2 regions of the Amygdalobacter indicium genome follow, and region 2 is predicted to be linked to the other one. Evidence: predicted binding sites of a transcription regulator. Region 2 holds the regulator's gene; the other holds the start of a gene.
The links. The regulator HrcA, encoded in region 2, represses chaperone genes, less so after heat shock. The targets are predictions, from matches to a motif close to TGTTAGCACTCNNNNNNNNNGAGTGCTAACA.
Positions count from the first base shown of each region.

Region 1: PYS60_RS03855 (co-chaperone GroES) is a predicted target of HrcA. The motif match lies at 11,861-11,891, and genes of this name have one in related genera.

Region 1 covers NZ_CP118866.1:920,244-936,125, reverse strand. Annotated here, with positions in the region: gene ileS (isoleucine--tRNA ligase) at 1-2,001, shown strand, start outside; gene PYS60_RS03900 (site-2 protease family protein) at 2,038-2,772, shown strand; gene PYS60_RS03895 (segregation and condensation protein A) at 2,775-3,611, shown strand; gene scpB (SMC-Scp complex subunit ScpB) at 3,630-4,229, shown strand; gene cmk ((d)CMP kinase) at 4,256-4,927, shown strand; gene PYS60_RS03880 (lysophospholipid acyltransferase family protein) at 4,944-5,654, shown strand; gene PYS60_RS03875 (bifunctional 4-hydroxy-3-methylbut-2-enyl diphosphate reductase/30S ribosomal protein S1) at 5,635-7,806, shown strand; gene rpsO (30S ribosomal protein S15) at 7,887-8,150, shown strand; partial or broken gene PYS60_RS03865 (polyribonucleotide nucleotidyltransferase) at 8,280-10,358, shown strand; gene galE (UDP-glucose 4-epimerase GalE) at 10,627-11,646, shown strand; gene PYS60_RS03855 (co-chaperone GroES) at 11,904-12,176, shown strand; gene groL (chaperonin GroEL) at 12,202-13,833, shown strand; gene PYS60_RS03845 (hypothetical protein) at 13,953-14,516, shown strand; gene PYS60_RS03840 (DUF4340 domain-containing protein) at 14,522-15,882, shown strand, end outside.
Region 2 covers NZ_CP118866.1:1,455,445-1,471,326, forward strand. Annotated here, with positions in the region: gene dnaK (molecular chaperone DnaK) at 1-233, opposite strand, end outside; gene PYS60_RS06235 (nucleotide exchange factor GrpE) at 389-1,018, opposite strand; gene hrcA (heat-inducible transcriptional repressor HrcA) at 1,023-2,180, opposite strand; gene PYS60_RS06245 (ABC transporter ATP-binding protein) at 2,387-4,048, opposite strand; gene PYS60_RS06250 (ABC transporter permease) at 4,051-5,856, opposite strand; gene PYS60_RS06255 (hypothetical protein) at 5,947-7,281, opposite strand; gene PYS60_RS06260 (MptD family putative ECF transporter S component) at 7,634-8,236, shown strand; gene PYS60_RS06265 (energy-coupling factor transporter transmembrane component T) at 8,236-8,928, shown strand; gene PYS60_RS06270 (ABC transporter ATP-binding protein) at 8,916-10,295, shown strand; gene PYS60_RS06275 (hypothetical protein) at 10,926-12,293, opposite strand; gene PYS60_RS06280 (leucine-rich repeat protein) at 12,479-15,882, opposite strand, start outside.

The DNA of each region.
Region 1 (15,882 bases), 540 kb from region 2:
TATCAGGTCCTGCCTTTTGAGCATAATTATCCGCATTGTTGGCGTTGTGATACTCCTTTAATTTATTATGCTCGCAGCGGTTGGTTTATCGCTATGACTAAAGTTAAAGAGAAATTGTTGCAAAATAATTCTCGTGTTAACTGGTTGCCGGAAAATGTCAGAGATGGTCGTTTCGGTAATTTCCTGGAGAATGTCATAGACTGGGCTTTGTCGAGAGAGCGTTATTGGGGTACACCTTTGCCTATTTGGGAATGTCCCGCCCATCATCGCTATTGTGTCGGCAGCATTGCAGAGCTGAAAAAGCTTGCCGTTTCCTGTCCGGATGACATAGAATTGCATAAACCTTTCATTGATGAGATAAAATTACGTTGTCAGGAATGCGGCCGGGAGATGACCCGAGTTAAGGAAGTTATAGATACTTGGTTCGATTCCGGTGCGATGTTCTTCGCGCAGTACCACTATCCGTTTGAAAATAAAGAGTTCTTTGAAGAACACTTTCCGGCTGATTTTATTTCCGAAGCTCAGGATCAGACGCGCGGTTGGTTTTATTCTTTGTTGGCTATTGCCACCTTATTGTGGGATCAAAGTCCTTATAAAAACGTCATTTGTTTAGGCCTGGTGCTGGATAAAGACGGTATAAAAATGAGTAAACATAAAGGTAACGTTGTAGCGCCGCAATCTATTTTGGACGGACCGGGAGCGGATGCCGTACGTTGGTATTTTTATGCCAATTCCAATCCTTGGTTACCGAGCAGATTCAGTTTGGAGACTGTGACGGAATTACAAGGTAAATTTATGAGCACCCTGTGGAATACAGTTGCATTTTATGCTTTGTATGCGGAGATTGATCAGTACAATCCTTTTAATGTGAAAAAAATCACCGATTTACCGGCAATTGACCGTTGGGCTATCAGCAGACTGAATACGTTGGTGAAAAAAGTCAATAAGTTGATGGATGAATATCAATTGACGCCGGCAACAAGATTGATTCAGGAATATGTCGATGAATTGAGTAACTGGTACGTCAGACGTAATCGCGGACGTTTCTGGGCCAGTGCTGAAGATGAGTCGAAATTGGCTGCATATCAGACTTTATTCACAGTATTGCAGACATTAAGTCGTCTGCTGGCACCGTTTACGCCTTTCCTGGCTGACGAAATCTGGCATGTTCTGTATGCTCCGAAAGAAGAAGGAACATACCCTGAATCAGTACATTTGGCAACTTATCCTGAGGCGGACGAAAATTTGATCGACTCCGAATTGGAACAAGAAATGCAACTGGTACGACAGCTGGTTAATCTCGGTCGTGCTGCACGTAATATCTCAAAAGTTAAAAATCGTCAACCTTTGTCAAGTATGACTGTTGTCGGTTTGCATGATACGTCTGTCAGTAAAGCGGCTATCGAGCAAATTGAAGATGAGTTGAACATCCGTAATATTGTTTTCAGTCAGGATGCGACATCTTTTATTGATTATGCTTTTAAGCCGCAGTTAAGAACTTTAGGTCGTCGCTTCGGTAAAAATTTGAACGAAGTGAAGCAGGCTCTGGCTTCTTTGAACGGTAGTGAAGCTTATGCGGAATTACAAAAGAACGGGAAAATATTGTTACTCGTTAACGGGAAAGAAGAAGAACTCGGAAAAGATGATTTGTTGATTGAAACAAAGCAAAAAGCTGATTATGCTACTGTAAGTGAAGGGAATATGACCGTTTCACTGGACTTGCATTTGACCCCGGAATTGCTGCAGGCCGGTTTGTATCGTGAGTTTGTTTCCAAAGTGCAGAATTTGCGTAAACAACGCGATTATAATGTAACGGACAAAATTAAGCTGTTATATAATTCCGACAACGAAGTAGAAGCGATGTTGCAAACGTACCGGCAGCAGATTATGTTTGAAATTCAAGCGTCTGTACTGCAACAGGACAATACTTCCGATTTAAAGGAGAAATTCGATCTTAACGGTCATCTTGTCAGCTTGGATATTGAGGTAATGCCCAATTAGCTGCAAAGCAAACGAGACTAACATATAGGAGATTTTATGAGAGATAATTACAACCTACCGTTTACGCACCATTATTCGGCATGGCTTATTTTGCCTTTGTTTATGGGTACGGTATTTCATACAGGCGGTATGTTGGATACGGCTTGTAGAATATTCGTATTGATAATCTCAATTGTTTTACATGAGCTCGGTCACGGCTTGGCAGCATATCACTACGGTGATATGACTGCTTATAATGCCGGACGTTTAACTTTGAACCCCCTGGCTCATTTTGATCCTTTTGGTTTACTTATGATTATGTTTGCGCCTGTAGGCTGGGCTAAGCCCGTACCGATTAATCCGGCTAATTTTTCGCCGAAGTATAATCGTCGAGGGGCGAATTTGGTTGTATCGTTAGCCGGTATATTTGTCAATTTTTGCTTAGCGTTGCTCGCAGCTTTCGGCTTTGCCTTAGTGTTTAAGCATAATCAAATTATCGGTAATTTGCGCTTTACCCAAACTTTAATATTACTGTTGAGTTATATGTATCGAATAAATTTGGGACTCCTGTGCTTTAATATCTTACCTTTCCCGCCGTTGGACGGTTATTGGATATGGAGCTTATTTATGCCGCCGAAAGTACAGATATTCCTGAATAATAACAGCCGTAATTTCATGATGGCACTTTTAGTTATGGCGATTTTACCCTTCAATATATTGGGGAGATTGATGGATCCTATTGTCGGGCCGGTAATCAATCTGATTAATTTTTTGGTAAATTTAGTAGTTTGAGTATGGCGGATGAAAGTTTAAATTTATATATTTCCAAGAACGAGAGTCAGGAAAAATTAGCCTTGAAAATGGCGAACTTTGACGGACCGTTTGATTTACTGCTGTATTTGATCGGTAAGCATAAAATTGATATTTATGATATTCCGATTAAAGAGTTGACAGACAGTTATTTTGCTTATTTGCAGGCAGCCAGAGATTTTAATGTAGCAATTGCCAGTGAGTTTTTGCTGATGGCCGCCACGTTGATGCAGATTAAGTCCAGGTTACTTCTGCCTCTTAACGGTGACGATACACAAGCAGCAGAAGATCCGCGCGATGATTTGGTTTTTCGCTTGTTACAATATAAGCGCTGTAAACAATTAGCTTTAAGTTTACAGGATAGGTATGCCGCTTATGCCTATGCTGTTGTCCGTCCGCCTCTAAGTAAACGTGATTTAGGTGCCGATTCTGAACGCAAAGATTTGACGGCAGAACAATGCAGTGTGGAAAAATTTTATGAAATTATTGCTAAAATGGCTCGGCGTAACGGCGAAATGTACCAGAATCTCAGTGAGAAACTTCGTTATATTTTAGCGCGGGAAAAAGTCAGCTTACAAGAAAGATTACAGTCTTTGTATCAAAAAGTTTGCGAACGAAAAAAGTTGTATTTTTCCGAATTTTTGCAAAATGCCGGCAAGGAAAGTAAAATTACCGGATTTTTGGCTTTACTGGAATTAATCAGAAGACAACTTGTTATTGCCGGACAGGACAATTATGCGTCCGACATTGTTTTAACCAAAAATGAGACGCACGAGTTGCAGGATACGGATATAAGTGATGTTCCGAGCGATTATCAGTAATATTGGTGGTGTAATGTTATGGAAGAAGAGCAAATTCAAACGGGTGAGAATGATAACAAAGCGGATATTAACGCTTTAGAAGTCTTGCTGTTTGCTGCAGGCGACGGCTTATTAAAAGAAAGTTTACAACAACTGTTGCACTGTGAAGCAGCAGAATTGACAAATTTGGTAATGAAATTGAATGAGAAGTATCATACCGAAGGTTCGCTGCTTGAAGTGAGAAAAGTAGACAATAATTATGTTTTAACTGTGCAGGCGCAGGCTAAACCGCTCTTGCGCCGTTTGTTCGACAATGGCGGTAAGATTAGACTAAGCAACCAGGCTTATGAAGTTTTAGCAGCAATAAGTTATAATCAACCCTGTACAAGAGCACAGGTTGAATTGGTCCGCGGTGTCAATTCCGATTCTGTAATCAATAATTTGGCGGATTTGGGATTGATTGAGAAAAGCGGCGTCCTGGAGATGCCCGGACATCCGGCTTTGTATGTTGTTACGGCCAAGTTTTTACGTTTATTCGGATTAAGTTCGACAAAAGATTTGCCGGTGCAACCGTTGCTGATGTATGAAAGCTTACAACAATTGAATGATCAGGTAAGTGCGGCAGGAATAGAAAATTAAGTACGCTTAGGAAAAGGTAGGTAGGAATGATGAAACATATTGCAGTAGCGATTGATGGACCGAGCGGAGCGGGCAAGAGTACTATAGCCCGTTTATTGGCGGAAAAATTTCATCTGTATCATTTGGATACAGGTACATTATTTCGTTGCCTGGCATTATATGCGGAAGAGAATAATTTGGATATTAACGATCCGGCTGCAATTAATACTATCTTACAGGGAGCTGTAATTAAAATTCAGGTTATGGGTAAGGACGTTCGTTACAGCTTAAATAATTCAGCTGTTGATAAATCCATCAGAACTGAAAGTATCGGTCATTCAGCCTCACTGCTGAGTCAAAATGCGGCTATGAGAAATTATGTTCTGGAATTGGAGCGGGAATTTGCGGCACATAATAACGTTATAATGGACGGACGTGACATAGGAACTGTAGTTTTACCGCAAGCTGATGTTAAAATATATCTTGATGCCAGACCGGAAGAAAGAGCAAGCAGACGGTGGCAGGATTTGAATCAGCAGGGTTTGGAATGTGATTATACAAGTGTATTGAATCAAATTAATCAACGTGATTTCCAAGATATTAATCGTTTACTGGCACCGTTAAAACAGGCGAAAGAAGCAGTTTATATTGATTCCAGTCAGATGGATATTCAGGAAGTTTTGGAACGTATAAGCGCAATTATTCAACCGATTGTATAGATTTTGAGGTTTATGTATGAAAAATAACAATAAAGCAAGAGCTTTGTCGGTCAGTGATTTACCGGATATTTATAAGTCGCGTTATGGCTGGCGCCTGTTTACAATCAGAACTGTTTATATTTTTATGAAATTGTTCTGGAAGATAGAAGTTGATGATAACTTTGCTACTTGTTTATCCGCTGAAGATAGAGAACCTGTAGTTTTAATTGCAAACCATCAAAATTTTTTTGATGTACCTTTAATAATTTTGGCTTTGAATCCTTGGGTTGATTGGGTTTGTAAGTGTGAATTATTCAATATTCCTCTGTTCGGAAAATTTCTGCAGGAGTGGGCGGCAATTCCCTTTGACCGCAGTAAAGTTGATCTGACAGCTATAAAGACAATAATTCAAAGATTAAAGGCTAAAAGAATTGTCGGCATTTTTCCGCAAGGGCATCGCTGTCGTACTAAAGCTGAATTAATGCAATACCGGCCAAGTGCAACAATTGTCGGATTAATCAGAAAAGCCGAAGCGAAAGTTCTGGTGGTCGGAATCAGCGGTGATTTTAAGTTCAGATCAAAAATCAGATTGTCGACTCAAAAAGCTTTCAAATTGGAAGAACGTTATAATGCCGGGCAGAGTGATGATGAAATTGCTTATGATTTGCTCAAATCCGCCTATGATTTGGCTAAGCGACCGTATCCGACATATTCCGAGTTAAAATCACATGAATTACAAACAAAATAATTTGCAAAACTCTTCCCTGGCACCGGCATCATATACGTTAGCCGGCAGTTACGGTTTCTGTTACGGGGTAAAAAAAGCTGTACATAAAGCTTATGAGTTGGCTGAAGCTTTACAAACCGGGCAAAAATGTTATATGTACGGTGCTGTTATTCATAACAAACAGGTAGTTAATAATTTAACTGCCAACGGTTTTATTCTGGTAGATAAAGCTGATGCTGTTGCACCCGGGGCGACGGTGCTGATTCGGGCTCATGGTATTACAGGGGAAGAATTAGGACGGTTGCGAGATAAGAATTGCAAAGTCATAGATGAAACTTGCGGTTACGTTCGTTTTATTCAAAATAAAATAGCTAAATACCACAATGCTGGTTATCAAATTATTCTGGCAGGACATCGGGGACATCCTGAAATTGTAAGTGAAATAAGTTTTGCAGAGAATAATGTGATTGTTGCTGAGAGTTTAACGGAGCTGAAAACCTTAAATTTAGCTAATTTACCCAGTGTTTTACTGGCTCAAACGACTTTCAACCATCAAGAATTTACAAAAATTTCAAATTTTTTAACTTTACATCTTGAACAACTGCTCATTTTTGATACAATATGTAGAGCTACAGTTGATCGGCAACTAGCTACGAAGGAATTGGCAAGTACGAAAGACGTCATGATTGTCATAGGCGACCGAAGTAGTTCCAATACTAAGCGATTAGTTGATTTATCTGCTGAGGTGTGTGGTGAGACTTATTTGATTGAAAGTGCGGCCGATATGGCGGAACTGAAGGTCAAAGGAGTTTTAGCTGCGAAACAAGTAGGTGTTGCAGCATCAGCTTCGGCACCAGATAGTATAATCACGGAGGTCATTCGTATAATGAATGAGAACACAGAAGTAACCAAAAACCAAGAGGCTTTAGAAGAAACAGCCAAGAACCAAAATGCAGTCGATAAGCAAGCAGCCGAAACAGGCAATGACGTCAGTTTCTCGGATTTTATTGATAATATTCCGCAATTGAAGCGCGGAGAGATTATCAAGGGTGTGATCGTTCGTTATGACCCGGATTTTGTTTATGTTGATGTTAAAGACAAGTCGGAAGGCAAGATTCCGATGAGCGAATTCTTGAAGACACCGGACTTCGATTTGGATAAGGCTATTGAAGATCATCAGGAAATTGAAATTTATGTTCGCAGTATTCGCAATACTGAAATGGGCAAGGAAATTTTGCTTTCCAAAGCTAGAGTGGACTTTAACAAATATAAGGAGCTTTTGAAAAAAGCGTATGAAGAGAAAACTCCGGTTACAGTTAAAGTTGTCAGCAAAGTGAAAGATGGCGTTATCGCTTCTTACGGCGGAGCTGATATCTACATCCATCGTACACAGTTGGAGTTGCATGCAGTTGAAGATTTGGATAAATATGTCGGCCAGACATTGGAAATTTTGATTACAGCGTTTGACGACAGCAACAGCAGACGTTTGCGTGTCACAGGTTCTCGCCGCAGCTTATTGGCAGCTATTCGCGACAAACAGGCTGAAGCTATTTGGGATAACTTGGAAGTCGGCGATGTTTATGAAGGAACGGTACGTAATTTGACCAACTTCGGTGCTTTTGTCGACTTAGGCGGCTTGGACGGTTTGATCCATGTGACGGAATTGTCCTGGAAACATATTCGTCATCCGAAAGAAGTTCTTAAAATCGGTGACAAGGTTCAGGTTTATATCAAGGACTTTGATCGTGAATCCAAGCGTATTTCTTTAGGTTATCGTAAGTTGGAAGACGATCCTTATTTCCAAATCGATGAGAAGTACCCTGTCGGTTCGATTGTTGACGGAAAGGTTGCCAGAATTATGCCTTACGGTGTATTTGTGAATATTGCTCCGGGTGTGGATGCTCTTTGCCATATTTCACAAATTTGCAACCGTCGGATTGAAAAGCCGGAAGAAGTGCTGAAAGTCGGTCAAGAAGTTCAAGCAAGAGTGCTTGAAGTTAATTTGGAGCGTCGTCGTATTTCCATCAGCATTAAGTCTGTGATGAATTTGGGTGAGCCTGAAGGTTCAGCTTTATCTATCAGCAAGAAGAAAGAAGAACAGGATTTCCCCAGCTCATATAGAGATGATGACGGTAAGGGTGCCGACATTAATATTGTTAAGTCTAACGACTAATTTAAGGTTAATTACCTTTTACTTAGCTGTGCTTTGTCCGAAGCCGGCTCAGTTTAAGGTTTATATAGGAGGATAGGACAATGGATAAGGACAAAAAGTTGCAAGTTATTCAAGAGTATGCAACCCACGAAGGTGATACAGGTTCACCGGAAGTTCAGATTGCTTTATTGACTGAGCGCATCAATCATTTGACGGATCATTTGAAAGATCATATGAAAGATCACCACAGCCGTCGCGGTTTGTTGATGATGGTCGGTAAGCGTCGCAGCCTTTTAGGTTACCTGCAGAAGGTCGATATCGAACGTTATCGTTCTTTGATTGCTCGCTTGAATTTGCGTAAGTAATTTATTTTCGTTCTTGAAAGAAAACCCGAACCAGTTTCGGGTTTTTTTTATTGTCAGCTCCTTTTTTGCTTGTATGGACGTGAAAAAATGCTATTATTATGATTGAAGAATAAGAAAGAGAGAAATAGTGTGAAAAGAGAATTTTCGTTTGACCTGTGCGGTCGTAAATTGATTATTGAGACCGGTCATTTAGCACCTTTGGCTAATGGCGCCTGTTTAGTAAGATATGGTGATACTGTTGTTTTATCAACAGCAACTTCTTCGAAAGAGCCGCGTCCCGGCGTGGATTTTTTTCCTTTAAGTGTTGATTATGAAGAGAAGATGTACGCTATGGGTAAATTCCCGGGCGGTTTTATGAAAAGAGAAGGCAGACCTTCAGAAAATGCCATTTTAACATCCAGAGCTATTGATCGTCCTTTGCGTCCTTTATTTCCTAAAGATTTACGCAATGATGTTCATGTGAACAACTTGGTTATGTCGGTTGATCAGGATAATGAACCGGAATTAGCTGCTATGCTTGGTTCTTCTATTGCCGTAGCTATTTCAGATATTCCTTGGGACGGCCCGACAGCTGCAGTCGCTTTAGGCTTGGTTGACGGTAAAGTTGTTATTAATCCCGATACACGTCAACGTGAAGCTTCCGATATGTATGTAACTTTGGCCGGTACGGAAGATAAGGTTTGTATGATTGAAGCCGGCGCCAATGAGGTACCGGATGATGTGATGCTTGATGCTATCAGTCAAGGACATAAAGTTATCAGCCAAATTTGCCGTTTCATTAAGAGTATAGCGGCAGAAATAGGATTGCCAAAATATACTTATACTTCAAGTGCTGTACCGCAGGAAGTTCTGGACGAATGTCGAGCTTTGGTCGGGGAGGAATTGAAGCAGTGTGTTTTAACAACCGATAAAACCGAACGCGACAATAATGTCGATGCTTTGGCTCAAAAAATTAAAGAACACTATGCCGATAGAGAAGAGCTGGCAGCCTTAAGTACTGAAATTATGTACAATCTGGAGAAAGAAGTCGTACGCAGTTATTTATACAATGACGAAAAAAGAGTTGACGGACGTGATTTCTTCACTATCAGACCTTTAAGTTGCGGTATTGATTTATTACCTCGTGTACACGGATCAGCGTGGTTCCAACGGGGACAGACACAAGTTGTTACTGTATGTACACTGGCGTCTTTGGCTAACGCTCAAGCAGTTGATAATTTATCGACCGAGACTGAGAAACGTTATATCCACCAATATAATTTCCCGGGATACAGTACGGGTGAGGCAAAGGCTTCAAGATCTCCGGGACGGAGAGAAATCGGTCACGGTGCTTTGGCTGAAAGAGCTTTATTAGCCGTTTTGCCGAGTAAAGAAGAGTTCCCTTATGCCATAAGAAACGTATCGGAAGTTACTTCCAGTAACGGTTCTACTTCTCAAGGTTCAGTTTGTGCTTCAACTTTGGCTTTGATGGCAGCCGGTGTTCCTATCAGCCGCCCGGTAGCAGGTATTTCCTGTGGCTTGATTACAGCTAAAGATAATATTGACGACTATAAAGTATTTATGGATATTCAAGGAATTGAAGACTTCTTCGGTGATATGGATTTCAAAGTTGCCGGTACAACAGAAGGTATTACTGCTATTCAGGTTGATATTAAAGTTAAGGGCCTGACGTTGGATATTATCAGAGATGCCTTTGCTATGACGAGAAAAGGTCGTTTGCAGATTATTAATGATGTGATCTTACCTTGTATTCCGGCTCCAAGAACCGAGTTGTCCCCTTGGGCACCTAAGATTTTCCAGACTGAAATTCCGGCAGATAAAATCGGTGAAGTTGTCGGTAAATCCGGTAAAACTATTAATAGAATTATCAGCCTTACCAATTCAACAATTGACATTGATGAAGAAGGCCATGTATATGTTTCGTGCATAGATAGTGAGATGGGTAAAAAGGCCATTAAGATTATCGAAGGGATTGTACGGGAACCGGAAGTTGGTGAAACTTATGAAGGCACAGTAACCCGCTTGATGTCGTTCGGCGCCTTTGTCGAGTATTTGCCGGGAAAAGAAGGTATGGTACATATTTCCAAGGTTGCACCGGAGCGCGTGGAAAATATTGAGGATGTGTTGCATGTCGGTGACAGTGTTAAGGTAAAGATTATCGAAGTTGATGATCAGGGACGGGTTAATTTGTCAATTAAAGACTGCCTGCCGGGAGCGACAGCTTCGCCTTTAAGAACGGAAAGAAGAGGCCGTTCGGATCGCTTTGAGCGCAATTCCGAGCGTAGTTTTGAACGTAATTCCGGAAATTACGAAAAGAATAATTATCGCAAGAGCAATTCTTCCGCTTATGCACAACACAAAGAAAATCATACATCCTTTAATCAATTTGAAGCAAAGCCGAGAAAACGTAAATTTGATCGGGATGAAGAGTAAATAAATTCAGCATTTGCTGGCAACAATTGCAGGAGGATATTTTATGGGTAAGATTTTAGTATCAGGTGGAGCAGGTTATATCGGTGCCCAAACGGTTTTGGAATTGGAACGGGCCGGATACCATACGTTGGTGATGGATGATTTTTCCAATTCGTCGCCGTTGGTGTTGCAACGCTTAGCGGATCTGTTAGGTTATCAGGTAGAGTTTGTTGAATCACAAATTCAGGATTTAGCCAAATTGGAAGGGGTTTTCAGCCATAATCAAATAGACGCCGTTATCCATTTTGCCGGTTTCAAAGCTGTCGGCGAATCAGTTGCCGAACCGCTGAAATATTACGATAATAATTTGATTTCTGCAATTTCTTTGTTGAAAATGATGAAGAAGTATGATTGTAAGAATTTTATTTTCAGTTCTTCAGCTACTGTTTACGGGGCCAGCGAAAAAATGCCTTTAACGGAAGATATGCCCCTTGGTCCCTGTACGAATCCTTACGGTTGGACAAAGTTGATGATTGAACAGATTTTGCGGGATGTGGCGTTTGCTCATCCGCAACTGAGTGTTTGTCTGTTGCGTTACTTCAATCCTATCGGTGCGGATGCTTCCGGTATGATCGGAGAAAATCCTAACGGTATACCGAACAACCTGATGCCTTATATTTCTCAAGTTGCTGTCGGTAAGTTGGCGGAACTTTCAGTTTACGGTAATGATTATCCTACGGTGGACGGCACAGGAGTGCGTGATTATATTCATGTCGTGGATTTAGCTTTAGGACATATTAAAGCTTTGGAGTATGCCGCCGAGCATACAGGTGTAGCTGCTTTCAACTTGGGCACCGGTAAGGGGACAAGTGTTTTGGAATTGTTGCATACCTTTGAAAAGGTCAACAATTTACATGTTAAATACAAAATTGTCGGCAGAAGACCCGGCGATCCGGCTACAGTTTATGCTGATGCAAGCAAGGCGGAAAAAATTCTGCATTGGAAAGCTGAACGTAATATTGAAGATATGTGTCGGGATACTTGGAATTGGCAGTCGAAAAATCCTAACGGTTATCAGGCATAATTGAATTTTATTAATAACCTCTTGCTTATTATTCAGTTGAATTTTACGGTTAATTTCAACTGAGGACAGGTAAGAGGTTTTTTGTAACTGCAGTTGACAATTCTTCGGTTGCCTGCAGGCGGCGCATGCGGGTAAATGTGAAAATTTTTTGAAATCGCCTTCTTTGACCTTGTTTGACTTTGACTATAAAGGAACACTGTGCTACAATCATCCTTGTTAGCACTTGAAGGTTGAGAGTGCCAAAGGAGGTCAATTTAATGAACATTAAACCGTTAGCAGATCGTGTAGTGATCAAGATGATTGAACAAGAGTGCAAGAATGAATTCGGTTTGTTTTTGCCTGATTCAGCCAAAGAGAAGCCTCAAGTAGCGGAAGTTGTTGCTGTCGGTCCCGGAACTAAGGATATTAAGATGGAATTAAAGGTAGGCGATAAGGTTATTTGCAGCAAGTATGCCGGAACAGAAGTAAAATTGGATGACGTGACCTATTCCATTATGAAGCAGAATGACGTTTTGGCAATCGTAGAGTAAACATCTTAAAAGAGGAGGAATAATTATGGCTAAAGAACTTAAATATAATGAAGATGCGCGTAAGGCTTTGGAAGCCGGCGTTAATAAGCTGGCTAATACCGTAAAAATTACTTTGGGTCCTAAAGGACGTAATGTTATTTTGGATAAATCTTTCGGTACACCGATTATCACCAATGACGGTGTAACTATTGCTAAAGAAATAGAGTTGGAAGATCGCTTTGAAAATATGGGTGCTCAAGTAGTGAAAGAAGTAGCTACAAAGACCAATGATGTTGCAGGCGACGGTACGACAACAGCTACTGTTTTAGCTCAGGCAATTATTAAAGAAGGCTTGAAGAATATTGCAGCCGGTGCCAATCCTATTATTTTGCAAAAAGGTATTAAGCAAGCTGTAGATGCTGCAGTTAAGGGCATTAAGGAGATTGCTGTCCCTGTTACAGGAAAGAATGATATTGCTCGTGTCGCTTCCATTTCAGCTAACGATGAGAAAATCGGTCAATTAATCGCTGATGCTATGGAAAAGGTTTCCAAAGACGGTGTTATTACAGTAGAAGAAGCCAAGACCATGGAAACATCATTGGAAGTTGTTGAAGGTATGCAGTTCGATCGCGGCTATGTTTCGGCATATATGTGCACCGATATGGAGAAGATGGAAGCTGTAATTGATGATCCGCTGATTTTGATTACTGATAAGAAAATCAGTAATATTCAGGAGCTTTTGCCGTTGTTGGAGAAAGTTATTCAAAGCGGTGCCAAGTTGTTTATCATAGCAGATGATATTGAAGGTGAAGCATTATCTACTTTGGTTCTTAATAAGTTGCGCGGTACATTAAATGTTATCGCAGTTAAGGCTCCGGGATTCGGTGATCGTCGTAAGGAAATGTTGCAGGATATTGCAGTTTTGACAGGCGGTCAGTTAATCAGCGAAGAGTTGGGGTACAATTTGAAGGATGCTGATTTGGCACAGTTGGGTCATTGCCGTCAAGTTAAAGTTAATAAGGATACTACAATTATTGTTGACGGTGCCGGCAACAAAGACTTGATTGAACAACGTGTTAAACAAATTAAGTCTCAAATTGCTGCAACTACATCCGATTTCGATAAAGAAAAATTGCAGGAGCGTTTGGCTAAGTTGGCCGGCGGTGTTGCAGTAATTAAAGTCGGTGCAGCTACTGAAACAGAGATGAAGGAACGTAAGTACAGAATTGAAGATGCTTTGTCAGCTACTCGTGCCGGTGTTGAAGAAGGTATGGTCCCCGGCGGCGGTACAACTTATGTTGATGTGATGAAGCAAATTAAGCCTTTACTTGAGCAGGCAAGCGGTGATGTCAAGACCGGTATCGGTATTATTCTGCGTGCTTTGGAAGAGCCTGTGCGTCAAATTGCCGTGAATGCAGGTTTGGACGGCAGTGTTATTCTGGAAGGTGTTAAGAATGCCAAAGTCGGCGTAGGTTACAATGCTTTGACAGATGAATACGTCGATATGATTAAGAGCGGTATTGTTGATCCGGCCAAAGTTACACGTTCGGCTTTACAAAACGCTGCTTCCGTTGCAGCTATGTTATTGACGACTGAAGCTTGTGTGGCTGATTTGCCTAAGAATGAGCCTGCGGGCGGAAATATGCCGGCAATGCCCGGTGCAGGCGGTATGTATTAATAATTCGCCTATTAAGTAAATTAAGCAGTGTACTTGCAGGAGTACACTGCTTTTTTAATATATTGTGTGATATATTATGCTAAAATTAAAGGTAAATAATTCAAAGGTACGGTAGTAATATGCTTGAAGATGTTTATGTGGAACAGTTATTTCCGACTAAAGCGCCCAAGAGTTTAAAGCTTCTATATGCGATAATATTGCTTATCGCTGTTGTGGCTGCAGGTGTGATTTTTTGGGAAATTCCTTATATTATCCTGATTTATTGCGTCTTGGCTTTGCTTTTGCTGTGGTATATGAAAGATGCTTTAAGAACTGAGTATGAATATTCTTTGATTAATTCCGACTTTAGTGTAGCAATAGTTTATAGCAAAAAACGCCGTTCGCTTTTATATGAAGTTGATCTTTTGAAGCTGCAGAATGTTCAGCTTTTAGAGAAGGAAGAGGATTGGAACAAAGCTAAGCAACGGGCAGCTTATGATTTTACACCGGGATATTTTACGGAAAAATATAAATATTACCTGATCACGTTAAGCCAGGCGGATGTTGCTTCCCCGTCTTTATGGCAAAGGTCCAAGCGACTGAAACCGTTTGCCGCCGAACATTGCGTTTTGCTTTCTCTCGATGAACATTTTCAAACTAAGATTCAACGTTATTTTCGGAGGGTACACCCTAACAAGTTTTGAGTATTATGAATAAATTCAGGGTAATACGTTTAGCAGCATATTTTCTCGCTGTTTTATTCGGCGGTCTGCTTCTTTATTATTTGTTCAGTTTAGGTGCCAATTTGCATTTGAGTAAGGCTGCAACCAAAGAAGTTGATAAACAAATCGGCAATCTTTTGACTTTGCAGGCGGAAAAAATTGATTCTCTTAAAATTGAAAATAAAGAGGGCAGTATTTATTTGCTTAATAAGGGTTCAACTTTGAATGTTTCAGCCAAAAGACAGTTCAGTATTAAAAACGATAAAAAAATAGCTCAAGCTTTGGCCGATACCGCTGCAGTCAGTCACGGTGTTACCTGGCAGCTGTTGCAACCGAACATTAATAGTGTTGATTCGGAAGTTATAAGTAATATTTTGGACGCATTATTAGATTTGCCAATTTATAATGTCATTATGGCCAACGGAGAAAATGAACTTGAGAATTACGGTTTGCATCAACCTTTGGCTTATGTAAGATGTCGTCTTACTAACAGGCAGGAATTTTCTATCAGTATCGGGCGCGCTACCGGCCAAAATACGGATTACTTTTATTTACGCTTTGACAATTCGAATGTAGTCTATACTGTTGACAGTAAAGTTAAGACTTTTTTCTTAGGCAAGTTCGCTTTAGTTAATAAACATTTAAACCGGATGAGCGGGAAAGAAGTGGATTATTTATCCTTTGTCAGAAAGCCGGATGATTTTTATATCGATGCGGTGAAGGAAACTGTTAAAACAGATAATACAACAGCAGATTTATGGTTGAGTTATCGGCCGATTTATACTGTTACCAAACAGGAAAAAATTCAAGCAATAGTTGATGCTTTAACTTCTTTGCATGCCGATACGGTGGTGGATGAGTTAGCCGATACGGCAGATGAAAGAGAGACGCAAATTGAAAAATACGGTTTTGCGCAGCCTTTAATTCGTTGTCGTCTGGGCTCGCTCGGTCACAATAATTTTTGGGAGATTACAGTCGGAAAGGCAGTTGCCGACTATTATTATGTGAAAACTTCTTCAAGTTCGTATGTCTATTTGTTGGAGCGGGGCAAATTGCAACGACTGTTACAGAATAAACACAGTTATTTGGCCGGTAAACCTTTTGCTTTTCCTTATTCTGAAGTGAAAGAAATCAGTATCAGTAATCAGAATTATACATGCAGTATAATTTTTCCTGATCTGCAGTCTCACTCATTTTATCCGGATAAGGCTGCTGATTTACAATTAAATTTTGTTAATTACAGTTTGATCAAAGAACATTCGGTAGTTCCGCAATTGCCGGCAGCCGATAAACAGATTGTTTGGAATAATTATCAAAGATTATTAATACAGGAAGTTTTAAAGGCGAA
Region 2 (15,882 bases):
TTATAATCAGTACCCATTTCACGTTTGATCGATTGAATGGTTCTGTCGGGGTTGGTAACAGCCTGGCGTTTAGCTACCTGGCCGACCAAACGTTCGCCTGATTTGGTAAATGCAACCACGGACGGCGTTGTTCTGTTACCGTCAGGATTAGTAATAACAACAGGATCAGAGCCTTCCATAACGGCGACACATGAGTTTGTTGTACCTAAATCAATTCCTATTACCTTAGACATAATTACCTCCCGGCTGTTATCTCAGCCTCTTACGTTTTAATCTAATTATTCTTATTTAATTGATTGTTTATTTTATTTGTCGGTGCTGCCGGCTTCAGCTGTCGGCACCGGCTTCGTTGTCCGCAGCTTGCAGACAGCGGCATGATGGCGGCAAATCAGTTGGCCACTTTAACTACCGCCGGCCGTAAGACCCGCTCATGGAACTTGTAGCCCGGCTCAAACACTTCAATAACTTCATTCTCGCCGTACTGCTCGTCTTCTACATGCAAGACGGCGGCATGACAGTTAGGGTCGAAAGTTGCACCCAAAGCCTCTATTTCGCTGACTCCCAGTTTGTCCAATAATTTTTTGCCCTGTTGATAAAGCAGGTCGCTGCCTTTAGTTAAGCTGTCAACCAGTTCTTTGGCCTTATCTTCAAGGTTTTCGGCCGCCGCCAACTGTTGTTCGTGTGCATCTTTGGCCCGACTGAGATTGTCAATCAAAGGTAAAAGTTCCTTGCACAAGTCCTGCAGTGCATCGCCGTAAATTCTTTCTTTTTCGGCTGCAGTACGGTGTTTGTAATTTTCAAACTCGGCTTGGCTGCGTAAGCAGGCATCCTGCAATTTGCTGATATTGTCCTGCGCCTGCTGCAATTCCGCCCGTACAGCTTCAAGCTCGGCAGCTGCTGCAGCGGCAGCAGCATCGGCGGCTGTCTCTGCCGTCGGCTGCGCCTTTTTCTCTACCTTAGATTCAGCTTTAGATTCAGCTTTGACCTCATGTTGTTTTTTACTTTTTGCCTTGTTCAAAGTTTCACCTCTCACTCTTATTCTCTGTTTCTTCCGTTCCGGCAGCGTCCGAAGTTGCCGCCGGCATTTCCGCGTCATTCAAGATTTCGTTCAGCGTTTGGCTGATAAAATTAACTCGACTGACAACCTGTTCATAATTCATTCTTCGCGGTCCGATAACGTTAATTTTACCGACCTGCCGACCATGCAGACTGTACACACTGCTTACCAGACTGCAGTCGCTGAAATCGCTGTCGATAAGCTCCTGCCCGATTCTGATAGAATAATATGCCTGCTCGTTGGCCGGCACCGCCTCATTTTCCGGTAAAGTTCCGGCATTAATCACACCGCACAAAGCCTTGTTGTTCGACAAAACGTTAAAAACTTTGCCGGCTTTGGACGGGTCCTGAAATTCCGGATAACGTAACAGATTCGGCATGCCTTTGACGCAAGCTTCCGGATTATCCGCCTGTTTAATGGCCAACCAGGCTTCGTAAATCAACTGATCTGTTAAAGTTCCCGGTATTTCTACATTTTCCTTCGCCTGTTCGATAGTCAGTAAATCAATCTTGTTCAAAGGTTTCCGGCTCACTGAATTTTCAATTGCCGCCGCAATCGAGCGTAACTGTTCGGATGTGAAAATATCGCTGACACGCACCAAGCGATTGTGCACCAACCCCGCCTGTAAAACGACGATTATCATTATTCTTCCAGGTTCCGGGCTGAGCATCCTGATATGCTTGATGTAAGAGTTGTCCGTTTCCGGTGCCAACAGAACGCTGGCATAACCGGTCTGACCGGATAAATATTCCGCCGCGCTGCTCAGTAAATGATCAATATTGTCAAAAGCTCGAGTTAATTCGCTGCGTACCTGCATCTGCTCTTTCGCGCTCAGCGGCGTCGGTTCAATCAGCTCATCGACATACAGCCGATAGCCGACATCGGAAGGAATTCTGCCGGCGGAAGTATGGGGCTTTTCCAAATATCCCATTTCCTCCAGTTCCGCCATTTCGTTGCGGATAGTAGCGGCGCTGTAATGCAAATCATGGCGTTTAACCAACGATTTCGAACCTACAGGCATAGCGGTCAAAACATAATCGGCAACTACCGCCTTCAGGATCTCACGCTTGCGCTCGTCCAAAGGTAACAGAGATTGACTGTTTGTCTGTTTGTTCTCGTCCATGTAAATCTCCCGCCACCTTTCATCTGCGCTTAGCACTCTTATCTTCTGAGTGCTAAAGATATTGTAGCACCTTTCTTGTGAAAGTCAAATAAGGACAAAAAATATTTTCGCGGCGCAATTTCCGCCCTTTCTGTTTCTCCGCCTTGCGGCAATAAAAAACGGAAAGCAGCAAGCTTTCCGTTCTGAAAAATCGGCTGAAGTTATGCTCAAACGAGAATTTGCAGACTGCCGCCGGTAATTAAAGTCCCGTCCTTGCGACTGAACAATTTAATTTCCCGCTCTTTGAAATTGATATACAATTTGCTGCCGATCGGATAGACAACGCCGCCGAAAAAGACTGCGGTCAAAAGATAATCGCCCAAACGCAATTTCATCGTTGTTTCCATACCGGTAGGCATGACGGAATATACTTCCGCTTCCAGCGTTCCCGCTTGTTTCTCGGTCGAAACGATGTTAACAGCTTCCGGGCGGATGCCGAGCACGTAATCGTCATCTGTGGCCGGCTTAGACTCTTTCAGCTCCGGTCCGACTGTAATTTTGGCTATTTGATAGCGGAAAAGTCGATCCCGGTTGGCTTTTTCCACATAGCCCCGTTGTTGCTGTCTGGCCTGCAATTCCGCCTTTTTATCAGCAATTATTTGTTGCCGTTGCTGCAAGTTGCGGGTGAAGTCAAAGTCTGCGTCATTCGGGGTAAAACACAGTTTGCAGTCCGTCAGCGCCGTCATTGTCAATTTACCGGCAGTTTCAGTACCGGCAGCTTCTACCAGATTGATGGAAGGATTACCGACAAAATCGGCAACAAAAATATTGGCCGGATGATTGTATATTCTCAAAGGCTCAGCATATTGCTGCAAGACACCGTTCTCCATTAAGCAAATTTTGTTCGCCAAAGTCATGGCTTCCATCTGGTCGTGGGTAACATAAATAATTGTCGATTCGGTTTCAAAATGCAGACGTTGTAATTCCGAGCGCATTTCCAGGCGCAATTTAGCATCCAAGTTGGATAAAGGTTCGTCCATGAACAGAACGGACGGCTTCGGCGCCAGTGTTCGGGCAATAGCGACACGTTGCTGTTGGCCGCCGGACAATTCATTGGGATAACGGTCCATAAACATGCCGATTTTAACAATTCGGGAAACGGCACGGACACGCAAGTCAATTTCTTCCTTCGTCAGCTTGCGCACCGTCTTTTTGACTTTACCCTGCTCGATAATTTCAAATTTTTCGTTCAGCTCCCGCCCGCTTAATTTGTACATAGCTTTTAATTTGTTGAGAATTTCCGCATATTCTGCGGCTAACCCTGCAGCCTTGGCACTTAAGTCCGCTTCTGTCTGCAAATTAAAACTGAGAATTTTCTTGGCATCATTGAGGCTGATTTCATAGAAATCAATCAGCATAATTTGTGCTTTTTTCTGATCCAATTTACCGTCTTTGTTGCGACTTTCCTGAAAAATCAGCTTGAGGTTATCCGGTTGGCTGAAAGCTTGGTGCAATTTGGCAGCTTGCCGATACTCGTGGTCAACTTCTTTAACCGCCTTCTTAATGTTGCTTAAACCGAAAGCAATGTTCTCATAAACTGTCATATTCGGCCAGAGGGCGTAGTTTTGGAAGAGGAAACCGACATTGCGCTTGTTCGCCGGTACGTTGATACCTTTTTCGCTGTCAAATACCGCTTCTCCGTCCAGCAGGATTCTGCCGGAAGTGGGAGTTTCCAGGCCGGCAATCATTCTCAAGGTTGTTGTTTTGCCGCAACCTGACGGACCCAACAAAGTTACAAATGAGCCGTCATCAATTTTCAGATTCAGATTATCCACTGCGTAGAATTTATCGAATCGCTTAACAATGTTCTCTAAAATAATTTCTGCCATAATTAATTTCCTCCAATACCTTTATCCAGGCTGGCTCCGGTCAATTTGTTGACCGCCATATTACAAATAATCACAAATACAATCAACATGAGGTTGATACCGGCTGAGAATGCGTATAAGCCCATTTCATCAAAGTAATCCAGTAAAAGTGTTAACAACTTGGTTTGAGCACACAGCATCATAAATAATGTCAATTCTCTGATACAGGTCATCAAAGGCAAGAGGTAACCGCTTAAAATGGCCGATTTTTGAATCGGGATGATAATTCTGGTCATCCGCTTGAACCAGGGAATATTGTGAATGATTGCCGATTCTTCAATTTCGCCGCTGATCTGCAGCATAGAGTTAAGTGAAGCTCTCGAAGCAAAGGGGATATATTTGATTGTACCGGCAATAATCAGCAGGATATAAGTGTTATATAAACCGGCTCTGGAACCGAAGACGAAGAAGGCCACGCCGACTGCCAATGACGGTAAAAGATACGGCAAAAAGGCAATGCTGTTCACATAGGCGGCGAAACGGCTGCGCCGATTTTTGCTGACGCAATAACCGACCAGCAGGCCGATTGTTCCGGCTAAGAAAGCGCAGGAAACTGCAACTAAAATCGTACCGAAGAAAGCGTACCAAATAGTCGAGTTGAACAATATACCCTTCTGACCGTACATGCTGCCGGCTGTTCCGGTGTTGTTCATCCACCATTTAACGGTTAAGTTGCTCGTATTCCACGTTCTGAAGAAGCTGTAATCGCCGGGGTTGGGCAAAAATGTTTCCAAAGCGAAGGAAATAACCGGGAAAATACTGGTAAAGAAGGTAAAGACTACTAAAAATACCGGTATGACATACTTGCCGATACCCAAATTAAATTTGGACGCCTGGCCGGATTTGCCGGTAACCGTGGTAAAGCTTTTGCGCCCGCCGGTAGCCAGCTGATTGAACAGCAGGATGGCAATGCCGAAAAGCATCATAATTACGGCCAAAGCACTCGCCTGACCGGCACGGTTGACGTTCAAATCGACATATTTAGTTGCCAAAGTCGTGAAATTCAAGTAATGCGGTACCGGATAACTGCCCATCGCACTGCTGAAAACCAACAGCACGGTCGATAATATCGCCGGTTGCACCATCGGCAAAGTAATTCGGAAAAAGATTTTATATTTAGGCGTATTCAAAATCGTTGCCGCTTCTTCCAGATTGGCATCCATGTTTCGGAAAATACCGCCTACAAGGATATAGGCAAAAGCTGCATAGTGAATTCCCAGAACCAAAGCTGTCGGGAATAAGCCCTGACACCACCATAAAGGCATCTTAATTCCGGTCAAAGCTGCCAACAGGCCGTCCGAACCGCCTGTCACAGCCTTACTGTAAAACATATTCTGCCAGACAACGGCCAAAGTCCATTGCGGCATAACATAAGGGAAAATAAAAATATTGCTGAGATACTTTTTCGCCTTCATGTCGGTACGGGTAATTAAGTAAGCGAAAACACCGCCGAAACAGATGGCAACCAGACACGCCAAAACGGAAAGCAGCACCGTATTTTGCAAAGGAATCCAGAAATTGCGGCGTGCCAGCCGACCGCTGATAATATCGATCCAGTTATACAGCGTGTACCCGGCTTGTCTCCCGCTGACTTGTGCATCAACTGAACCGGCATGAATCGAAATGGTGTCAAGCCAAATTGTGACCATGGGAAAAATGGTAGCAAATGACAGAACAATTCCTAAAAGTACTAATATCGCATTTTGCGGTTTTTTCAGATAATTACGCCAGTGATTAAAAGTAGAATTTGTCTGTAAGTTTATTGACATGCACTGTAACTCTTTCTAATAATATTTGAACTCGGCAAATACCGAGTTCAAATCATTTTTTGTACATTGCCTATAAGCAGCAGCCGCCACTTATTTCTTCGTCCAGCCGTCGATAACATCGCTCATAACCGGAGAAACTTCGGCACAATATGTCGGATCTTCAATAACAAGTTGTCCTTGTTTCAACCACCAGTCATAACCGCGGTCGTTCTTGGCGGCGAACACTGTCTTGCCGTCTTTCTCACCGTCTTTACTGTGGTCCTGATTACATGCGGGGTTGGGTGAATAACCGCCGATATCTTTACCCCAGGCTTTGAAACCGTCTTTACTTGTTGTCATATAGGAAATAAAAGCGCAGGCTGTCCAAGGCAAAGGTGAAGTTTTCGGGATCATCAAATAGTGTTTGTAACCGTAACCGCCAATACCGACATATCCGTCCTGATAGGAGGCGATATTAACGTGATTAACGGAAGATTCATCCGACTCTTCCACGGAACGCAATTTGGAATAAACCAACAGGCCCGTCTCGCCGGCTGCCGACTTGCTGACCAATTTCTTGCAAATCGGTCCGTCATCGGTAACTTCGTTATATTGATTGCACCACAACTTGACCCAGGCTAAACCGTAAGCGGCATTTTTGGCTTTCAAGCCCAATTCTTTGGCTTCTTTCTCCATCGCCTTGATTGTCGGTTCAAAATAGCTCTTTTGTTCTGCACTCAATTTGTCGAAGGCTGCTTTGACTAAATCGGAGTATTTCTCGCTTGTCAGCATATATAAGAAGTTTTTGCCGATAGGTTCGCTGTTGACGCCCATAAACATCGGCTTGCTGTCTTTAGCGACGAAGTCCCAGAAATTCTTAACAACCGTTTTGCCCTGATTATTAATCATGAAAACTTTAATTAAAGTCTGCAGCGCCATAAACGGTTTGGTGGATGCTTCCAGGTCAACGCCTTTGGCCTGAGCAAAATCGTGCGGGATATAGTTCAATAACAGGCCCGTATCGAACATTTTGCTCTTTATTTGGTTACCGTCCTGAATTAAAGTCATGGAATATGTTTTAGTATTGCCGTTAATATCGGCAGTCAAAGCTTCAAAAATGGAATTATTCTTCGGTTGCGACCAGGCAATTTTGCCGCTGAAGCCCGACTTAATCTTGCTCAATTCCTTGATAAAGCCTTCGGCCGCCGTTTTACCGCGACTGGAATTGCCGATACCGTTCATGGTTTTGCCGTCCAGTTCTTCCGCCGCTTTCTTAAACAACTCGGCATTACTCATTTTTTGAGCTTCAGCAATTACCTTTGCTACCTCGCCGGCATCCGCCTTATTTTTGTTCGGGCTTTGACCGGACTGACTGCAAGCGGTTAAGCTCGTAAATAGACCTAAACTTATAGCCAAACTCAAGGCTATCGCTAATGAACGTTTCATAATTCCTCCCATAAAAAATTCTGCAAATGAATTTTTCTCAAAATTTCCGCTAATCCGTTAGTCAGCTGAAAATATACTAGTCAGTATATAGATTTTTTGCTCCTTTGTCTATGTTTAGCACGATTTTCTTCTTTTTCATAGATTATTTTTGTGCAATAAGCACAAATAAAATGAGATTTTGCTTAATTCCGGACATGTGCCGCCGCTTCTAGAAGTCCGCTTTTTTTACTTGCAAAGCAATTATAGTCGTGCTAATTTAATGCTGATTCAGAAAATTGTAAATCAGCTTTTTCGGCCGAATTTTCGGCGCTTAAAAGAGGGTTGGCAGTTTATAGAAAGAGGAAATATATTTATGGATCATAAATTGCAGGTTAAAGACCTCACACATATAGGTATTTTTTTGGTAATTTATTATATACTCATCTGCATTTGCAGTATGGCGGGTGTATTGACGGCGATGGCTATGAAGAGCGCCCTTATCGCCTGGATTTTTTTCGCACTGGCACCCTTTATTTCCGGTATTTTCACCGGCCCGGTAGTTATTCTGCTGATGACCAAATTACAAAAACCTTGGGGATTTTTCATCTTCGGCATTATTCCGCCGATTCTCTTAGCCTTGACCGGTCATACATGGATCGTTCCCGCCGGAAGCCTTATTTTTGTTATTTTGGCTGAAATTATCCTGCGCTTGGGGAAGTACAAGTCTTTTTCGGCCATGATGCTGGCCCATGCCGTCTTCAATATTTGGACGATGATGCCCTTATTCGCCGTAATTTTGAGTGCCAAGATGCAGGCTTCGGTGGTTAAAAAGATGGGAAGCGAGCTTGTATCTGTGATTTTCACCTTACCTAATATCGCGCCGATTATCATAATTGCTTTCATCGGTGGCATTATCGGCGCATTTTTGGGTAAACTCATGCTCAAGAAACATTTTCAAAAAGCCGGAATTGTCTAATGCGTACAGTCTATGTCGATGAAGGTAATGTCTTTCATCCTCTCACCAAAATCGCTGTAACCCTGTTGTTGGGCTTTACACCCTTTTACAGTATGAACAGCCTGCTGTCCTGGCTGATTGTGGCTTTGTTGGCATTAGCTTTCTGCCTGGAGAAGGAATTTTATAAAGCGCTGAAGGCCCTAATCGTTTTCGCGCTCCTGTCGTTCTTGCAGAGCAATTACCTCGGGACGGATGTCGGGCCTCTCACCTTTTTAATTTCTTTTGCAGTTATTCTGAAAGTCCTTTACTTGCCGCTTTTAGCTGCAGAATGGCTGATTTCAACGACAGATGTAGGAAGTCTGCTGGCCGCTTTTGCCCAAATTAAAGTACCTCAGGCTGTCAGTATTCCTTTGGCCGTTATGTTTCGCTTCTTCCCCGCTTTCAAAGAAGAGGTGCATGAGATTCGACAGGCGATGAAAGTCAGAGGGATATCGCTCAAACAGCCGCTGCAGTATTTAGAAAGTTTAGCGGTACCGCTTTTGATTTCAGCTTCACGTTTGGCGGATGATCTGGCGGAGGCGGCCGAAACTAAAGGTATTATGAATCCTGTAAAAAAGACGCATTATCGGGAAATGTCCTTCAAATTCAGAGATGTTCTGTATATAGTGATTATTCTTACGGTCATGCTCGGAGGTATGCTGTGCTTAAATTAACCGATTTCAGTTTGAGCTACTTGGAAACTCAAGCAGCTACATTAAAGAATATTAATTTACACATTAAAGCCGGTGAAGCGGTGCTGTTGACCGGTCAAAGCGGTTCGGGCAAATCGTCTCTTATCCAGGCGATTAACGGTTTGGCGCTGCATTATAATCACGCTGCCTGTCAGGGACAGCTGACCATTGCCGGTAAGGATGTCGAAACTTTACCGCTGTATGCTATCTCCCGCCTGGTTGCCAGCGTCTTTCAAAATCCCGGGACTTCTTTTTTCAACGTCAATACAACGATGGAATTGGTCTTTTTTCTGGAAAATATGGGGATACCTAAAGCGGAAATGGAGCGGCGGCTGCAGGCGCTGTTAGCCGTTTTCCCCATTGAGCATTTGCTGAATCGTGATATTTTCGCCTTATCCGGCGGTGAAAGGCAGTTTTTGGCAATAGCGGCAGCTTATCTTACAGGCTCGCCTTTAATTGTCCTCGATGAACCGTCAGCCAATTTGGATGGGCCTTCGATTGATAAATTGGCTAATTTATTAAAAATCCTGAAATCTAAGGGAGTCAGTCTCCTGCTGGCCGAACATCGGCTTTACTACGCTATGGATATTGTCGATCGGGTGGTCGTTTTGCAAAAAGGCGCAATTATCCTTGATTGGCCGATTGTGAAGTTCCTGGCGGCCGCGCCGGAAAAGTTGCGCGCCTTGGGTTTACGGACACGGGAAAGAGTCAAGCTCGTCGCCAAAGATCCTGTGCAGGACGGGCCGTGGACAATCGACCGACTCAATTTGAAATTTAAAGCGGATCACGGTCTGCAAATGCAGGTTGTTAAGCTGCAGGAAAAGCAAATTTACGGGATTGTCGGGCCTAACGGTTTAGGTAAATCTTCTTTTTTGCGCCTGCTTATGGGCTTGGAAAAAGGGGCGGATTTGTCTTACAAAGGTCAGTCTCTTTCTCGCCGGCAGCGCCGCCGCTCATCCGCCTGGGTGATGCAGGAAGTCTGTCATCAATTTTTCACCGATGAGGTCGGAAAAGAAATTGTTTACGGGCTGCGCAATAAGCAGGCACCTGAAATTACCCAAACATTGACGCAATTGGACTTGAACAACTTGCTTGCACGGCATCCGCTCAGTCTCTCAGGCGGGCAACAGCAACGTTTGGCGATTGCCTGTGCCCTTGCAAGCGAACGTCCTTTAGTCTTTATGGATGAGCCGACAAGCGGTATGGACTATGCACATATGGCAGATATTTCGGCTTTGATCCGCAGTCGACGCGAGGAAAAATCGCTGATTATGCTGGTTTCGCACGACATTGAGTTTTTGAACATGACAGTTGATCAGATTATAGATTTGCGCAACTACGCTTTTTAAGCACAAAGCTTGAAAATAAAAGCGGCCAAGATTTGTAACTTAGCCGCTTTGGTATTTAGATTAAATTCACCAAATTAGTACGCTTGAGTTTATTTTTATATTTATTATAAGCATTACTCAAATACTTTTGTACACTCATCAAGGCCTGTTACAGAAAGTATTGCTCCCCCAACATAAGTCAATGCATCTGTTAAACATGGCTATAGCCATAGCTCTAACACCACCGGCTGCTTTTACTAGAGCTTTCACACCTTTATTTCCTCCAAATTTTTATTTGATTCATTAATATATATATGTACAGTAAAGAAATTACAATACACATCACTATTGATAATTTTACATTTTCTATTTTTAATACTTTCATCGCAAAGAGAGAAATTATCATTAAAACTTGAATTATAGAATCTCTACTTTTTGATTTATAATCTTTCAATATGACATTAGATAATATGAATCCTATTGTTAGTAGTGAAAAAGACAAATAAAAATAGTCTTTATTAACAATAGAAAGTATCCCTATTATCGTAAATATCATCATACATAAAATCCAAATACCTTTTTCTTTAAACATACCTTCCCTCATAAAGTAACATTCCAATTTGACCGCTCCCGGGGAATCCGTAAAGAGCCTCAATTCTGCAACCAGGAATCAATGACATCGCTGAGTACGGGCGCTACTTTATTACAATATTCCGGATCTTCCACCACAACATGGCCCTTTTGCACCCACCAATCAATACCACGGTCGTTTTTGGCGGGATAAATTAATTTACCGTCTTTTTCGCCGTCTTTGCTGTGATCCTGATTAATCGCAGGATTGGACGCATAAGAACCGATATCTTTACCCCAGGCCTTAAAGCCCTCTTTGTAAGTCGTCATGTAAGCAATAAACGCACAGGCTGTCCACGGCAGCGGGGAAGTTTTCGGAATCATCAAATAATTCTTAAATGTGTAGCCGCCGATACCCTGATAATCATCCTGATAGGCTGCGACAGTGACATTCTTGACGGACGATTCATCCGACTCTTGGACCGAGCGCAATTTGGAATAAACTAAAAGTCCGCTTTCAGCCCCGGCCGATTTACTGACCAGTTTGGCACATATAGGGCCGTCGTCCGTAACTTTATTATATTGATTGCACCACAATTTGACCCAAGCCAGACCGTAAGCGGCATTCTGCGCGGTCAAGCCCAAATCCTTGGCTTCCTTTTCCATCGCCTTGATAGTCGGGGCAAAATAAGCTTTCTGCTCCTCGCTTAACTTCTCATAAGCTTCCTTCACCAAGGTAGAATACTTTTCACTTGTCAGCATATACAGGAAAATTTTGCCGATAGTTTCACTGTTGACGCCCATAAACATCGGGTGCTTATCTTTTTGCACAAAATCCCAGAAGTTCTTATACTTTTCGTTTCCCTGATTGTTAAACATAAAGCACTTGACCACGGTCAATAAATTCAAGAAGGGCTTGCCGTCGCCTGCCAAATTCACGCCGGCGGCCTGAGCGAAATCATGCGGAATATAATTCAAAAGCAGCCCGGTATCGAACATTTTGCTTTTAACTTGATTGCCGTCAGTCAACATCGTCATGGAATACGTGCCTTTGTCGCCGCGGATATCGGCTTTGAGGGCTTCGAATATGGAGTTGTTCTTCGGTTGCGACCAGGCAATTTTGCCGCTGAAATCCGGTTTTATTTTCTGTAATTCTTTAATAAATTCTTCGGCTGCATTTTTGCCGCGACTGGAAGTGCCGATACCGTACATGGTTTTGCCGTCCAGCTCTGCCACCGCTTTCTTGAACAATTCCGCATTGCTCATGGTCTGCGCCTGCTTAATAACTTCCGCCGGCGCCAACGCGGCAACTTCTGTCGCAGTTGAGGAGGTCGCAGTCGATGACGTGGCCGAGGTAGCAGGCGGGGTTGAAGTCCGGCTGCAGCTTGTTGCCAAAAGGAGGCTGAGACTTAAAGAGGCAGCGAGGATACGGGATGATAACTTATTCATAATTTTCTCCTTGTATTTATCCGGTTTAATATTGGCTATTTTTTACTAAATAGCTCTTAATTTCATTATACCTAATAAATGAAAAATAGCCAAAGCCCCGTACAAGTCCGCAAAAGTCGCTGCATCCTGGCAATAAAAAAGCGGTACAAACGTTTCAGCGCTTGTACCGCCTGTGCTTGCGAACGTTAATTGCGTTTGCGTTTACGATAGCGCAACGTCAACAGAGCAATTAATACTAAAGGCAACAACCCGTTGATGACTTTAGTTTCACCGGTCTTGGTGACTACGGGTTTATTGGACTGATGTTCCCCGTTTTGTCGTCTCACCTGTTCGCTGCGGCTGATAGAGTGCTTGTCAATTTTAATGAAGGGGCGATAGTTCTCCGAAAGTTTACGGTTAGTAATTTGCAAACCTTTTTCTTCCTTCTTGAACTTCTTCGGGGTAAAGTCTTTACCGTCTTTATCCGTCTCCTTAACACTGAAAATGTAAGGTCTGCCCTGTAAGTCGGTAGCCGTTAATTGTTGCCACTCAACTTCAGTTAAGCCGTCTTTCAGCTCTTTAATTGCAGCTTCCTGTTCCGGTACGGCCTCCGCCGCTCCGCCTTCTACCTGACGATAAAGTTTGAACCAGATAGTCGGCAATTTATCTTTCTGCCCGACCCAAACTTTCTTCGCTTTCGCCTTTGCATTTTTCGGCGGAATATAAGTGTTGGTTACCGTCAAGCCTTCTTCTTTCTTTTGGTAGTTCTCCGGTACGAAATCGTTGCCCTGAGCATCTACTTCTTTGACGCTGAAAGTGTACGGGTTGGCAGCGGCATCAGTCTTCGTTAATTTGTTCCAAAGCACTTCTGTTGTGCCCGACTTTAATTCTTTGATCGGCGCTTCCTGCTCCGGCACGGCCTCCACGTCTTTGCCCTCAATTTGCCGGTAAAGTTTCAAGTAAATTGTCGGACGGTCAGCAGGTCCGTTCACCCACGTCTTGGTCGCTTTGGCTGCGCCGTCTGTCGGAGCGACATAGGTGTTGGTCACTTCCAGAGCGTTTTCCGTTTTCTTATAATTCTCCGGTTCATAATCCTTTCCCTGTGCGTCTACTTCTTTGACACTGAAGGTGTAAGGATTACCGTCCTGATCCGTCAAAGTCAAATTCTGCCATTCCACTTCTGCAACTCCGTTAGCTAACTCTTTAATCGGAGCTTCGGCTGTCGGCACTTCTTCAAGTTCGCCCGTGCCTGCCTGACGGTACAGCTTGAAGTGAACTGTCGGGTGGACTGAGCTGCCGCCTACCCACTTTTTGACCGCCTTGACAGTTTTGTTCTTCGCCGGCGTATAAGTGTTGGTAACGTTGATCGTGCCTGCAATTACCGGGACGTCATTGTTATTTCCGGCCGCAGCAGCTACCGGTTCAGCTATAGTTGTCTCACTTACAGTCGGTGTGAACAGGGCGGCATTTTCGCCTTCCATCTGCTCGCTGACCGTATATTGCCACTTTTGCCAACTGTGCGTGGTTTGATCGTAATAATCATAATCCAAGTCGTTAAACTGCGCCCGTAAGGTTAAAGCATCAGCCTGCGGTACCTGTTGTAATTCAGCCACTGCGTTAACTGTATTATCTACAACACCGGCGGCATTTTTTCTAATCAGCTTAACCTTGAAAGTCGGTAACGGTGTCAATTTGCTGCCGCCGACAAAGGCTTTATTGACCGTCAGCTGCACTTTGGCCGGTTCAATCCGGCTGTTGACCACCTGCAGCGGTTGAGCCAGAACTTCCTGCTTGTTTTCTTCCTGCACCGTAATCTTCGGCGAACCGTCGGCAGAATTGTCATCTTTGGCGACTGTCACCAACCAGACGGTCTTCTCCGGCTCCAAGCCGAACCAAGCGCCGTTTTCCTGCACCGATTTACCGTTTATCTTCGCTTTGCTGTTATCTGTTTCAGTCAGTTTATAAACGCCCACCGGCAAATCTGTGAAAGCTATATTGCCCTGCGCATCCGTTTTAGCTGTAGCGTGCGGCAAATATAAGGGGCCGATAAGTTGTTTTTTCAAGGTGAACTCAACATCCTGCAAAGCATTGCCCTGCTCATCCTGCTTATGTAAGCTGAATGTGCCTGTCTGCAATTTATTGGTAAATGTATAAGTCTGTTCCTTATTGTCGGTGATTTTTATTTCGACATTTTTCGCCTTTTCATCAATAACATAACCCTTATTAGTCTCAACTTCGTTCAGGACATAAGTGCTGCCGATAGCCAGATTGCTGAATTGCAACTGACCGAAATCGTCCGTCACTGCTGTTTGTACCTGATCCGTATCTTTCAAAGTTAAGGTAAACTTGACACCCGCCAAAGGATTACCGTTTTCTGTCTGTTTCACCACTTTGATGCTGCCGGCGATTTTCCGGTTTTTCCAAGTATAGTTAAGTTGACCGTTAAACGCCGGTTGGTTACTCAAACCCGGTAAGTCGATAACTTGGACTTTGTCGGGCGTAATTTCGCTGTAACCGGCCGGGACCTGCGTCTCCTTCACGGAATACTGCTTGCTCGTATCGAAAGCGGCATATTGGAAGTTAACTTGTCCCTGCTCGTCCGAAGTTGCCGTTTCCAACGGTGTACCTTCAGCCTGCGCGTTCTCATACAGCGAGAATTGGGCTTTGCTGACCGGCGTGACGCCGTCTTCTTCCGTCTTCTGCAGATGGAGTTGAACTTTCGGATTGACAACTTTCAAAGATAAATAGGTTAAATCGTCAGCCTGCGTGGTGAAGCGGAAAGGCTTAAAGTTATTGAGATAACCTATCTTGCCGGCCGTTTCTCTAACTTCAAAAGTTTTCGCGCTCGATTGTACCTGATCGCCGGTCTTCGTCACGGCAAAATCTTCAAAGCTCAATTTACCTTCAGCGTTCGTTGTCTTTTTCGCGACCAAAGTCTCGGTGTTGTTCGCCCCGATCTCATATAAGGAGAATTCCGTGTCACTTAAAGGATTGTCCGCCTCATCGGTCTTCAAAAGGTCGATTCTGTTAGTGTTGTGTTCCGGATAATTCGGGAAAACAACATAATTATTGTTGGACGTTCTGTTGGCAACAGAAATAACGCCGCGGGCGTTGACCCGTACCGGTATTCTGTTCTGTGTCGCGGCATTGACATAAGGGCTGTAACTTTGCGGTGTCTGCGGTTCGGCCAGATAGTAATCCTTATCTACCTGCAGATCTTTGAAAGTCACCTGACCTTCGGCATTGCTCGTCTGCTCGTCCACTATCGTTCCCTGCTCATCCTGCAGCTGCAACTTCACGCCTTGCAGATGTTTTCCTGATGTAAGCGTCAAACTTTCAAGTGCCTGCTTCGACTTCTCCTGCTCTTTCAAATTGAACAAAGCAAGTTTATAAACGTGCAAAACAGCCTTGTCGTTCTTAATCGTACCTAAATCTACTTTTTGCTCCTTGCTGCCGTTGTTAGTGAAGCGAATTTCCTGATCTTGAATCGGCTGCAAGCTGTTCCGCGGCGCAATTTCCTTCAAAGTATAAGGATATTTATCGCCGAACAGCGGTAAATTACTGAAGCGAACCAGACCCGTCTCGCTTGAGCTTGCCCGGACTTTAACTT